2 regions of the Paenibacillus sp. Y301 genome follow, and region 1 is predicted to be linked to the other one. Evidence: predicted binding sites of a transcription regulator. Region 1 holds the regulator's gene; the other holds the start of a gene.
The links. Region 1 encodes Rex, which represses fermentation and respiration genes when NADH is low (regulators of the CRP and FNR family bind a similar motif). Its sites were predicted from a motif close to TTGTGAAATATTTCACAA; they were not measured.

Region 1 (5,329 bases):
GTATTGGAATAATATTCACTCCGATAAATACAAGAAAAACAAGAAGTACGGGTACGAAACCTATCACTATTTCTTTCAACAATTTAGGCATTACTCCACACCCCCAGAACTGCTGGATCACGAGGTAAAATGATGAATTTACTTGCTTCTCCCTCAGTTAAATTAATATATACATTCGTATCATCCATTTCAGTTGTCACTTTCACGGGCGAACTTTTTTCCATTTCCTTCAATTTATCTACAATCTCTGTATAACGTTTATTCTCCATCGCCTCTGCCACTGGGAACATAGCCTGATCCCAGAAATCATCGATGGTTTCCGTCGAGTGATCAACAACATCCAATTGAAGTGACCGTTTACCAACGATAGATTTGCCTTCAGTCATTAATTCATGAACTAATCCTGGTAACCGAGTTCCTGGTTTAATATCTAGTTTCACTACGACCTCATCGCGGGTAATATCTAATTGAGCATTATTCACTCCGTCATAATCTGTCACTATTTTTTGTAGAGGACTCTGAAGAGTAACTTGTTTATGAACAAACCATCCGCCAAACAAAAGCGAACTTGCGATAACAACTGTCAATGCAATTGGCATTACTCTTAACTTCATATAACAGCCTCCTTCAATATCCATTGATGTCTAATTACTTATGATTTAATTGAATTGATATACAATTACGTATACCACTAGTACACAAATTAGTATATCACATTGAATATACTATTTCGTCGAAAAATTATGGATATATTTAAAATTCTATGTGAATATTCAAAAAAAACTGACGAAAGAATCATTCTTTATAGAATAATTTCGTCAGCTTTTATTTGGTGAATCGTCATTTTTATCGATTGGGTAATGTATATTGTTCTCCTAATTGTGTTCCATCACTGAATCTATAGAATCGATAGTAGTAATGATCTTTCTCTTTGTAAAAGAGTTGCCACACAGGGGTCCCATGAAACAACCCGAGCTGTAAACGAATCTCATCAATGTTTGGAAGATCACTCTGAATAATAGCAGTAATCTGTCTTTCAGATAATCCATCCTTTATAAATTCGCTATGCACAGACCCAGATGTTTCGTCTACGTTGTACTCATCTGTGAATGGAACCCACACGATAAGAGCTTGATCATCCTTATTTTTACCTTCGATGACCCAGACTACATTATCCCACACCGATTTGTCCGTTTTTGTGACTTTCACTAATTCGGTTTGTTTCTTTGCTGCTGTAATAGCGATGTCTTCCTGGCTCCATTGGTCCTTCATAACATATATGTAATAACGATAGAGTCCAAACAATACAACCACACAGATTGCAATTCCTAGTAAAATCCATCTCTTCTTGTTCTTCTTCAACCTGAACTTCCTTTCATCAGGAATAGCCTATCATCTTAGCGGTTTAATAAGCCTTCAAAAGATGACTGAGCTTCACGATGAATCCGCTCTTCATCCATAGTAAGACAAGCCCCATTCTTTACAACTTGTTTGCCGTTAACCCACACATGCTCTACATCTTTACTACTTGCAGAGTAAATGGAATGTGAGATGAAGTCTGTATGTGGTAGGAAATGAGCCTGATCGGTATTTAATGCGATAAAGTCTGCTTTCATACCTGGTGCCAATCTACCTATGTTTTCTAGAAATAGAGATTTGGCTCCATAACTAGTACCCATTCGAAGTGCTTCAGCAGCAGGAATTGCTGTTGGATCTCCTGAAATACCTTTGTGAATAAGCGCTGCTAGACGCATTTCTTCAAACATATCTAAATTGTTATTGCTCGCTGGACCATCTGTTCCTAAGGATACAGTTACGCCTGCCTTCAATAGATCTGTGACCCGTGCAATACCACTTGCTAACTTCAAGTTGCTTCCTGGGTTATGTGACACGCCCACTTGATGGGCAGCTAATATGTCAATTTCTTCATCTGTCAAATGTACACCATGAGCGACAAGAGATGGACGTGTGAACATGCCGAGTTTCTCTAAATGTTGAACAGGTCTAAGACCATAATCAGTCACATTCTGTGCCACTTCACTCAGCGTCTCAGACATGTGTGTATGCATCGGAAGATCTAGATCATGCGCTGCCTGTACAAACTTCTCAAAAAAGGATGGAGGACATGTGTAAGGCGCGTGCGGGGACATCATCGTAGTAATACGTCCTTCTGCTTGACCGTTCCAATCTTTTGCAAAGGCAATCGCTTCTTGAAGTTTATGTTGTTGCATTTCTTCTGAACAGAACCCAATAACACCTCTTGTTAGTACCGCACGAATACCCGATTCTTGCACTACTTTAGCGACTTGATCCATATGATCATACATGTCTAGAAAAGTAGTTGTTCCACCTTTTAACATTTCCAATACAGAGAGCGATGATCCCCAATAAACATCTTTTGAGGTAAACTTCTCCTCCATTGGCCACATTTTTTCCTGCAACCACACTTGGAGAGCTAAATCATCACCATAACCTCTTAGTAATGACATCGCCGCATGCCCGTGTGTATTCACAAGTCCAGGTAAAAATAGAAGATGCGTACCATCAACGACGGGGATATGATCAGAATCAGCTGGTTTGTCCTCGCCAATATACGTTATAAGGTCATCTTCAATAAGCATATAGCCCTTTACAACGGATTGTTCATTATTCAGAACAGCAAACGTACCATTCTTAATGATCCATTTCTGTGTTTGATTGTTCACTGTCATGTGATTCTTCCTTTCCATTATCCAAATAATAAGCAAGACTAAGCATATCCGTTGTGAAATCAGCTGCATGAATACGAACATCCGCTGGAGCTTTCAACACAACAGGTGCAAAATTCAAAATCGCCTTAATCCCAGCTTCTATTAACTTATCTGCAACATGCTGTGCTTCTGTTTCTGGAACCGTAATAATACCTATTCTTATATTTTGTTGCTTAATGGTATCCACTAGATCCTCCATAGGTTGGACCTTTAACGTATTAATAACGGAACCTACCTTGGGAGCATACGAATCAAAAACAGCGATAATCTTTAAATTTTCCTTTAGATAAGCATTGTAATTGGATAAAGCATGACCAAGATTACCTGCACCTATTAGAACCACATTGATTTGTTGATCGAGATTCAGGATATGACCAATCTTCTCAATCAAATAGGCCACGTCATATCCTATACCTTTACGTCCGAAGTCTCCAAAATAAGCGAGATCTTTACGAATTTGTGCAGGATTCAAATCGAGTTTTTGACCTAACTCCTGTGAAGAGACAGTGGCTACTTCACGTCTCTGAAGATCTGAAAGATAACGCAGATATACAGGTAATCTGCGTACAACAGCTTCTGAAATTTTTTCAGATTTCATTCTTGCTCCCCCTAATTATTAACTCTTTAGGATCCTTCTTCAAGAAGGATCCCTTTCACTTAACCACTCTGAAATCCGTGGAACCATTTGATTGGTCGGCATATGCTCCATCTTAGGACCAGGTAATGAATACAGGAAATGTTTGCCGTAATATGATTCGATTACTCGCGTATCATATACGATTACAATCCCCCTATCATTCGCAGTACGCACTAACCGACCAAATCCTTGTTTGAACCGAATGACCGCTTGCGGAACCGACAGTTTCATGAATGGATTTTTCTTTTGTTGCTTAAGAAGTTCACTCTTTGCTTCAACCAAAGGATGGTTCGGTGGCTGAAATGGTAGTCGAACAATGGCCAAACAAGTCAGTGCTTCACCGGGAATATCGACACCTTCCCAGAAGCTACTTGTTCCTAACAGTACCGATGCACTACTGTCTTGAAAACGACGAATCAACTTGCTTCGACTTCCAGTATCAACACCTTGGCCGAGTATCGTTATATCACTTGAGGACAGTTCATTACGTAATGGTTCATAAACTTGACGAAGCATGCGATAGGATGTGAATAACACTAACATACGTCCATGCGTAGCTATAGCTGTGTCAGCTAACGACTTCACCAGCGTCTCTACAAAAAGAGCATCTCCTACACTTCCCTTAACACTTGGAAAGTCACGTGGAATCACGAGCAATGCCTGATCACGATATCGAAAAGGCGAAGGTAGCTGAACTGTTACAAGTCGACCTTGATCTGATGCTTCTTGTAAGCCTAGATTTTCAATCATATACTGAAAGGATTTCTCGATAGATAACGTTGCTGAAGTTAGAATAATACTCTTCTTTTTATCGAAGAACACTTCCTTCAACTGCTTGCTTACATCGACAGGCACGGCATACAATTGTAGAGATTTGCTACGAAAATGTCCATTAGCCTCCATCCAGTAAACATTGCCTAAATCGTTAAGCGCCATGAACATGTGAAGATCTTCGCGTTCACTCGATAAATCCTTAATCAGACCGCTTATGTCCGTTATCAGACTATCTGAGTTGAAATCGTCTAGTTCTTTAATGTCGTTCAACATTCTCTCCGATTTACGAATGACCTCTCCAAGCGTTACGTATATTTGATTCTCAATTGCAGACAAGAGTTCCCAATCCTTTGGTTTCTTTGTAGGTTGCAATCGAAGCACGAATTGTCCAGTCTCACCAGGTGCTGCATCACTTCGCTCGGGAAGAAGAGCAAACAACATATCATTCAGTCGGTCCCAGTGCTCCTTCACTTCAATTAATTCGCCACTCAATATATCGATTGAAGTTATCCAATCCGAAGCCTTTTCATCATGTGAAGAACGAAGTTGTTGAATTAACGCTGGAAATTGTCCATTACGATTATCTTTATACAGTCTTGTAAGTGTATGGACGACGGTGAAATATTTCATATGAAGACCTAAATGCTTACCTGCCACGTCTTCTAAATGATGTGCTTCATCAATAACTAAGTGCTCATAAGCAGGTAATAATTGATGTCCAGCTTTAACATCCGTAAATAACTTAGAGTGGTTCGTAATAACCACATCAGCAATTCCCGCTTCATGCTTAGCACGATGATAATAACATTTACGGAACCAAGGGCAGGCACGGCCAAGACATGAATCAGAGTCACTAGAGACGGTTTCCCAGAAATCTCCGCCACGCCCTCCAAGATTCAGTTCTTCATCATCACCGTTCTCCGTCTGTGCTAACCATACAATCATCTGTGCGGCTAAGATTACATCTTCTTTAGGATTAGCGAAGTCTCTCTTGTTTATTTTATGTTCAAATTTTCTCAAACACAAATAATGCTGTCTCCCTTTGAAAATAGCCGCTTTAAATGGAAAGGGAACGACCTGAGTCAGTAATGGAATATCTCGTTCCCTTAATTGTTCCTGAAGGTTAATGGTGTGTGTACTTACCATGACTTTCTGCTCATTTTTCACA
Region 2 (5,329 bases), on a different contig from region 1:
GAATTACTAGCTTGTTTAGCTGCACAAGGAAAGACGATTTTCTATTCCTCTCACATCATGGATGTGGTAGAGAAGATTAGCAATCGAATTATTTTATTAGATGATGGAAAGATCGTAGCAGATGGTACCTTTCACGAACTTCAGCAACAATCTAAGGAAGGGTCTCTAGAGCAAGTATTCAACCAACTCACCGGATCTCATGACCATAAAATGATAGCAGAACGAATCGTCTCTATTGTGCATGAGGTGTAAATTATGAATGAGTTCAGAGCCTTAAGGATATTGGATCGTTTTCAGATTCTATTTGAGAAGTTAGGAATTAACTATGTGATCATGAGAAGGATTCTCCAAACCAAATTAACGTTGGATGGCAGAAGAGTGCCTACAGTTATTGGGAATTCGTCTCACCAGAAGCCGGAGAATGAAGACCAGAATAAGTTTCTGCGATCAATGTGGATATATCTGTTGTTAGGTACATTAGCCTTAGCACCTGTCGTTATGATGAGTGATAACTTCATATTTACAATGAGTACGGTATTTGGAATTGTGATCTTTATGGTGTTGACCTCTTTAATTTCCGACTTCTCATCGGTTCTCCTAGACATTCGAGATAAGACGATTCTGGATTCAAAACCTGTAGATGCAAGAACAATTCAAGCTGCCAAAATCATACACATCAGTATTTACCTTTTCTTTATAACGGCATCACTTTCTATTGCTCCGCTTATTGGAGGAACGATCCGTCACGGCATTGTTTTCTTATTGCTCTTTCTCTTTGAGCTCGTGCTTATAGATATCTTTATTGTGGTCTTAACAGCCCTGTTATACCTCGTTGTCCTTCAGTTTTTTGATGGAGAGAAGCTAAAGGATATGATTAATTATGTGCAGATTGGCTTAACGTTGATTATGACGGTCGGGTACCAATTCGTATCAAGATTATTTAGTATTGTAGACTTCAATTATGTATTTGATGGAAAGTGGTGGCAGTATTTTATTGTTCCGGTATGGTTCGCTGCTCCATTTGAATTTTTTATTCATGGGAATAAGACGAATGTCTTTATTATTTTCTCTCTTATGGCTGTACTAGTACCTTTAGTATCTATATTTATCTATGTCAAGTGCATGCCCTTATTTGAGAGGAATTTACTGAAACTATCAAATAATAGTGTGACGAGAAAGGAGGAATTTCGTACTAAAGGAACAGGAATATCGAGATTCCTATGTTCCACTCAGGAAGAAAGGGTATTCTTCCGTTTTACCTCAGATATGATACATAATGACCGAAATTTCAAGCTGAAGGTGTATCCATCTTTAGGTTTTTCACTTGTATTTCCATTTATATTTTTATTTAACTTTTTACAGACTCAAGAATGGGGCGAGGTATCGTCAAGTAAAAGTTATTTACTCATCTATGCTGCAGCCTTATTTGTTCCATCTGTGATTATGATGTTGAAATTCTCCGATAGTTACAAAGGGGCATGGATCTACAAGGTTATGCCGGTTCAAGATGTAACACCTATTCTAAAAGGTAGTCTTAAAGCGCTACTAGTTAGATTATTTCTACCCATTTTCCTATTAGTAAGCATTGTCTTTACCATTGTATTTGGATGGAGGATTATTCCTGATATTATCGTGTTTCTATTAAGCGTATGTGTATATACCGTTATTTCATTTTGTATGTTAAGAAAGGCAATACCTTTCTCAGAACCCTATCTAGTCTCTGGAAAAGGCGAAGGGATGCTATTATTTGTTCTCATGGCTATCATGGCTGCATTCGCAGGCATTCACTTCCTAAGTACTTTTGTCAGTTATGGGGTATACATGTATATGGTCATTCTTATTATTGTGAATATTGTTAGTTGGAGACAGGCCTTTCGGACCTCATGGGGTAATATGGCTTCATAAGTCGTTGGTGAATGCTTACCTAGGATAGGAAGCGTTCCCTGATTCATCCTTTTGATTATCTCTTGAAGAAGTAGTACATTAATAAAGATATCATTAAGGAGGTTTACGAATTAATGTATTATGAAGACAACGAGAATTTATCCATCATGACATATACCTTGAATAGCGGTATTAAGGGAACAGTACCTTTATCTAATAAGCAAATTCAAGAATGGTTAGAGAGCTATAAATCGAACTTGAAGTTTATTACTACAATCGGAAAAGAGTTCTTTGGATTGAATCCAGAATTAGTGGCTGATTTCAAGGTACAGAATCGTTTCTCAAGCTATGTGGATATCATTAAACCTATTTCAGCCGGAATAGAGCAAGAGAAAACAGACCAACTTTCTCAGGCTTATGAAGAAAACCTTGTATTCTTTAAGGTTGACTGCAAATGTGGTACAACCTATACGACTTTCTCGCAATACTACACAACCAAATGGTTCTGTTCAAAGTGCAAAGAAATCGTATTTATGGATAAGAAAAAAGGGAAGGTTCCTACCGATAAAGGTGATGCTTGGTATATGACGAACAAGTACTTTGTGGAACGAGATTCTTAGAATAATGTCTGCATAAAGGAACAGCCCATCGATTATTCGATGGGCTGTTCCTTTATGCATATCAGCACTTTCGGAGATTCTGTAGATTAACCATCATGATATTAATATCTGTTGCTAACTTGCCTACTTGTCTTTACTTTTGAACTCTAAAGGCTTCTGAGTTAGATCACCTTCAGCTATACGATGAACGCTGGTAGATAAGAGGGTATCGACGTTGATTACACTAGAATCATTGTCTTTATATAGGTCCATATCCGGTTGATTGAAATACTTTAGTATTATTCGTTAGTATGTAACTTTAAATCTATGTTTTAGATCACAGCAGCGTTATTGGTTTTGTGATAGATAAATTTAAATAAATTGGATTTTTTTCAATAAAAATTCGTTCTAATTTTAAATATTGTGTGACAAACTTCACAATGTTGGGTGATTTTAGCGAAAAGTGTGATAAATATCACACATTGTTTAGCCGAGTCTCTGACAGAATGTGAAATATAAGATATTTATTATCCTTGTTCTGAAAGAATAAGGAATTGGAAACTTAAACAAGGAAGAGGGATTGAATTGATGGATCCGGTTATGCTCTCACGCATCCAATTTGCGTCAACAACTTTGTTTCACTTTATTTTTGTTCCATTATCTATTGGTTTAGCATTGCTGATTGCAATTATGGAAACAATGTATGTTATCAAGGGTAAAGAAGAATACAAAAAGATGGCTAAATTCTGGGGTAAGCTATTCCTCATTAACTTTGCCGTTGGTGTTGTAACAGGGATTTTACAAGAATTCCAGTTCGGTATGAACTGGTCAGATTATTCGAGATTTGTAGGGGACGTATTCGGAGCTCCGCTAGCTGTTGAAGCTTTACTTGCATTTTTCTTGGAGTCTACATTCCTTGGATTATGGATTTTCGGATGGGATCGTCTATCTAAGAAGCTCCATGCTATGTGTATCTGGTTAGTAGCTTTTGGTACAGTATTATCTGCTTTCTGGATTCTAGTTGCGAATTCTTTTATGCAAAGACCTGTAGGGTTTGAGATAAATAATGGTCGAGCCGAGATGAATGATTTCTTAGCTTTGATCACCAATGGACAGGTGCTTCTTGAGTTCCCGCATACCATATTAGCTGCATTTATGACGGGTGCATTCTTGGTTACTGGGGTCAGCGCATTTAAACTCTTGAAGGGCAAAGACGTTCAGTTTTTCAAGAAATCCTTCATTATTGCTATCATTATAGGGCTTGTATCTTCGATTGGTGTCGCACTCGTTGGACATAGTCAAGCACAATATCTAGTTGATACTCAACCGATGAAGATGGCAGCCTCAGAAGGACTATGGGATACAAGTCCCGATCCAGCGCCATGGACTGTTATAGCGAGCATAGATCCTGAGAAAAAAGAGAACGGGTTCACCTTTAAGATTCCGTACCTACTCAGTTTCTTGTCTTATAGCCAGTTCTCTGGTGAAGTCGTTGGGATGAATCAGTTGCAAGCAGAGTATGAACAGAAATATGGTCCTGGTGATTATATTCCTCCTGTACGTACGACGTTCTGGAGTTTCCGCATCATGGTAGCAGCTGGATCAGCGCTTATTCTTCTTAGTATGTATGGTGTGTATCTCGTTGCCCGTAAGAAATTGGAACAGAGTAACAAATGGTTTATGCGTATGATGATCTGGGCGATCTCATTGCCATTTATCGCGAACTGGGCAGGTTGGATTATGACTGAGATTGGGCGCCAACCATGGACCGTCTTTGGTTTAATGAAGACAGAAGATAGTATCTCGCCTAACGTATCAGCGGGTTCCATGTTATTCTCGTTAATTACCTTCTCACTTGCTTATACTGTGTTAGCATTTGTATTAGTTTACTTATTTGTTCGTGTGATCAAGAAGGGGCCAAATGATTTGGATTCCCATGATGAAGAGTCTCACGACCCATTTGATAAGGAGGGTAATCATGTCTCTTAATGAGTTGTGGTTCTTATTGATTGCTGTACTATTTGTAGGGTTTTTCTTCTTAGAAGGCTTTGACTTCGGAGTAGGTATGTCTACATCGATTCTAGCCAAGAACGATACAGAGCGCCGTGTGTTAATAAATTCGATTGGTCCCTTCTGGGATGCAAATGAAGTGTGGCTAATTACAGCTGGTGGTGCCATGTTCGCTGCTTTCCCGCATTGGTATGCCACATTATTTAGTGGGTTCTATATTCCACTGGTGTTTGTTCTATTGGCTCTGATTGGACGTGGTGTTGCTTTTGAATTCAGAGGTAAAGTAGCGTCTCAGGTATGGAAGAAAACGTGGGATGTCGTTATTTTCTTAGGCAGCTTACTTCCACCACTTCTGTTCGGTGTTGTATTTGCTTGTCTGATCCAAGGGGTTCCAATTGGTGAAGATATGAATATGAATGCAGGATTCTTTGATGTAGTGAATGTGTACACCTTACTTGGAGGTATTACGGTAGTTGTTCTGTGCTTAGTACATGGTCTGATGTTTACTACCCTAAGAGTATTGGGGGATTTACAGGACAGAGCGCGTACAATGGCTAAGAAACTTCTGATTCCTCTGGCTATTCTGTTGGTTGGTTTTGCTGTGATGACGTACTTTAACACAGATGTATTCGAAGTTCGGGGTACGATTCTAAGCATAGTTGCTGTTGTAGGAGTCATTGTGTACTTCCTAGCTGCGTATTTCATTTCACGAAAAAAAGATGCTTGGGCTTTCGGGATGACAGGAGCAGTTATTGCTGTGTCCGTCGCTTCAATCTTTATCGGGTTGTTCCCAAGAGTCATGATTAGCTCCGTTAGTGATGCCTTTAGCTTGACGA

Region 2: a site for Rex is predicted at 2,907-2,924, ahead of AC1D69_RS14365 (cytochrome ubiquinol oxidase subunit I). Genes of this name have one in related genera too.

What each region holds. Positions count from the first base shown of each region.
Region 1 is NZ_JCAIUL010000001.1:523,517-528,845, reverse strand. It holds gene AC1D69_RS02635 (AAA family ATPase) at 1-91, opposite strand, end outside; gene AC1D69_RS02630 (hypothetical protein) at 84-614, opposite strand; gene AC1D69_RS02625 (cell wall elongation regulator TseB-like domain-containing protein) at 847-1,362, opposite strand; gene AC1D69_RS02620 (amidohydrolase) at 1,398-2,711, opposite strand; gene AC1D69_RS02615 (redox-sensing transcriptional repressor Rex) at 2,674-3,348, opposite strand; gene dinG (ATP-dependent DNA helicase DinG) at 3,388-5,329, opposite strand, start outside.
Region 2 is NZ_JCAIUL010000007.1:232,921-238,249, reverse strand. It holds gene AC1D69_RS14380 (ABC transporter ATP-binding protein) at 1-252, shown strand, start outside; gene AC1D69_RS14375 (hypothetical protein) at 256-1,905, shown strand; gene AC1D69_RS14370 (hypothetical protein) at 2,019-2,504, shown strand; gene AC1D69_RS14365 (cytochrome ubiquinol oxidase subunit I) at 3,072-4,472, shown strand; gene cydB (cytochrome d ubiquinol oxidase subunit II) at 4,459-5,329, shown strand, end outside.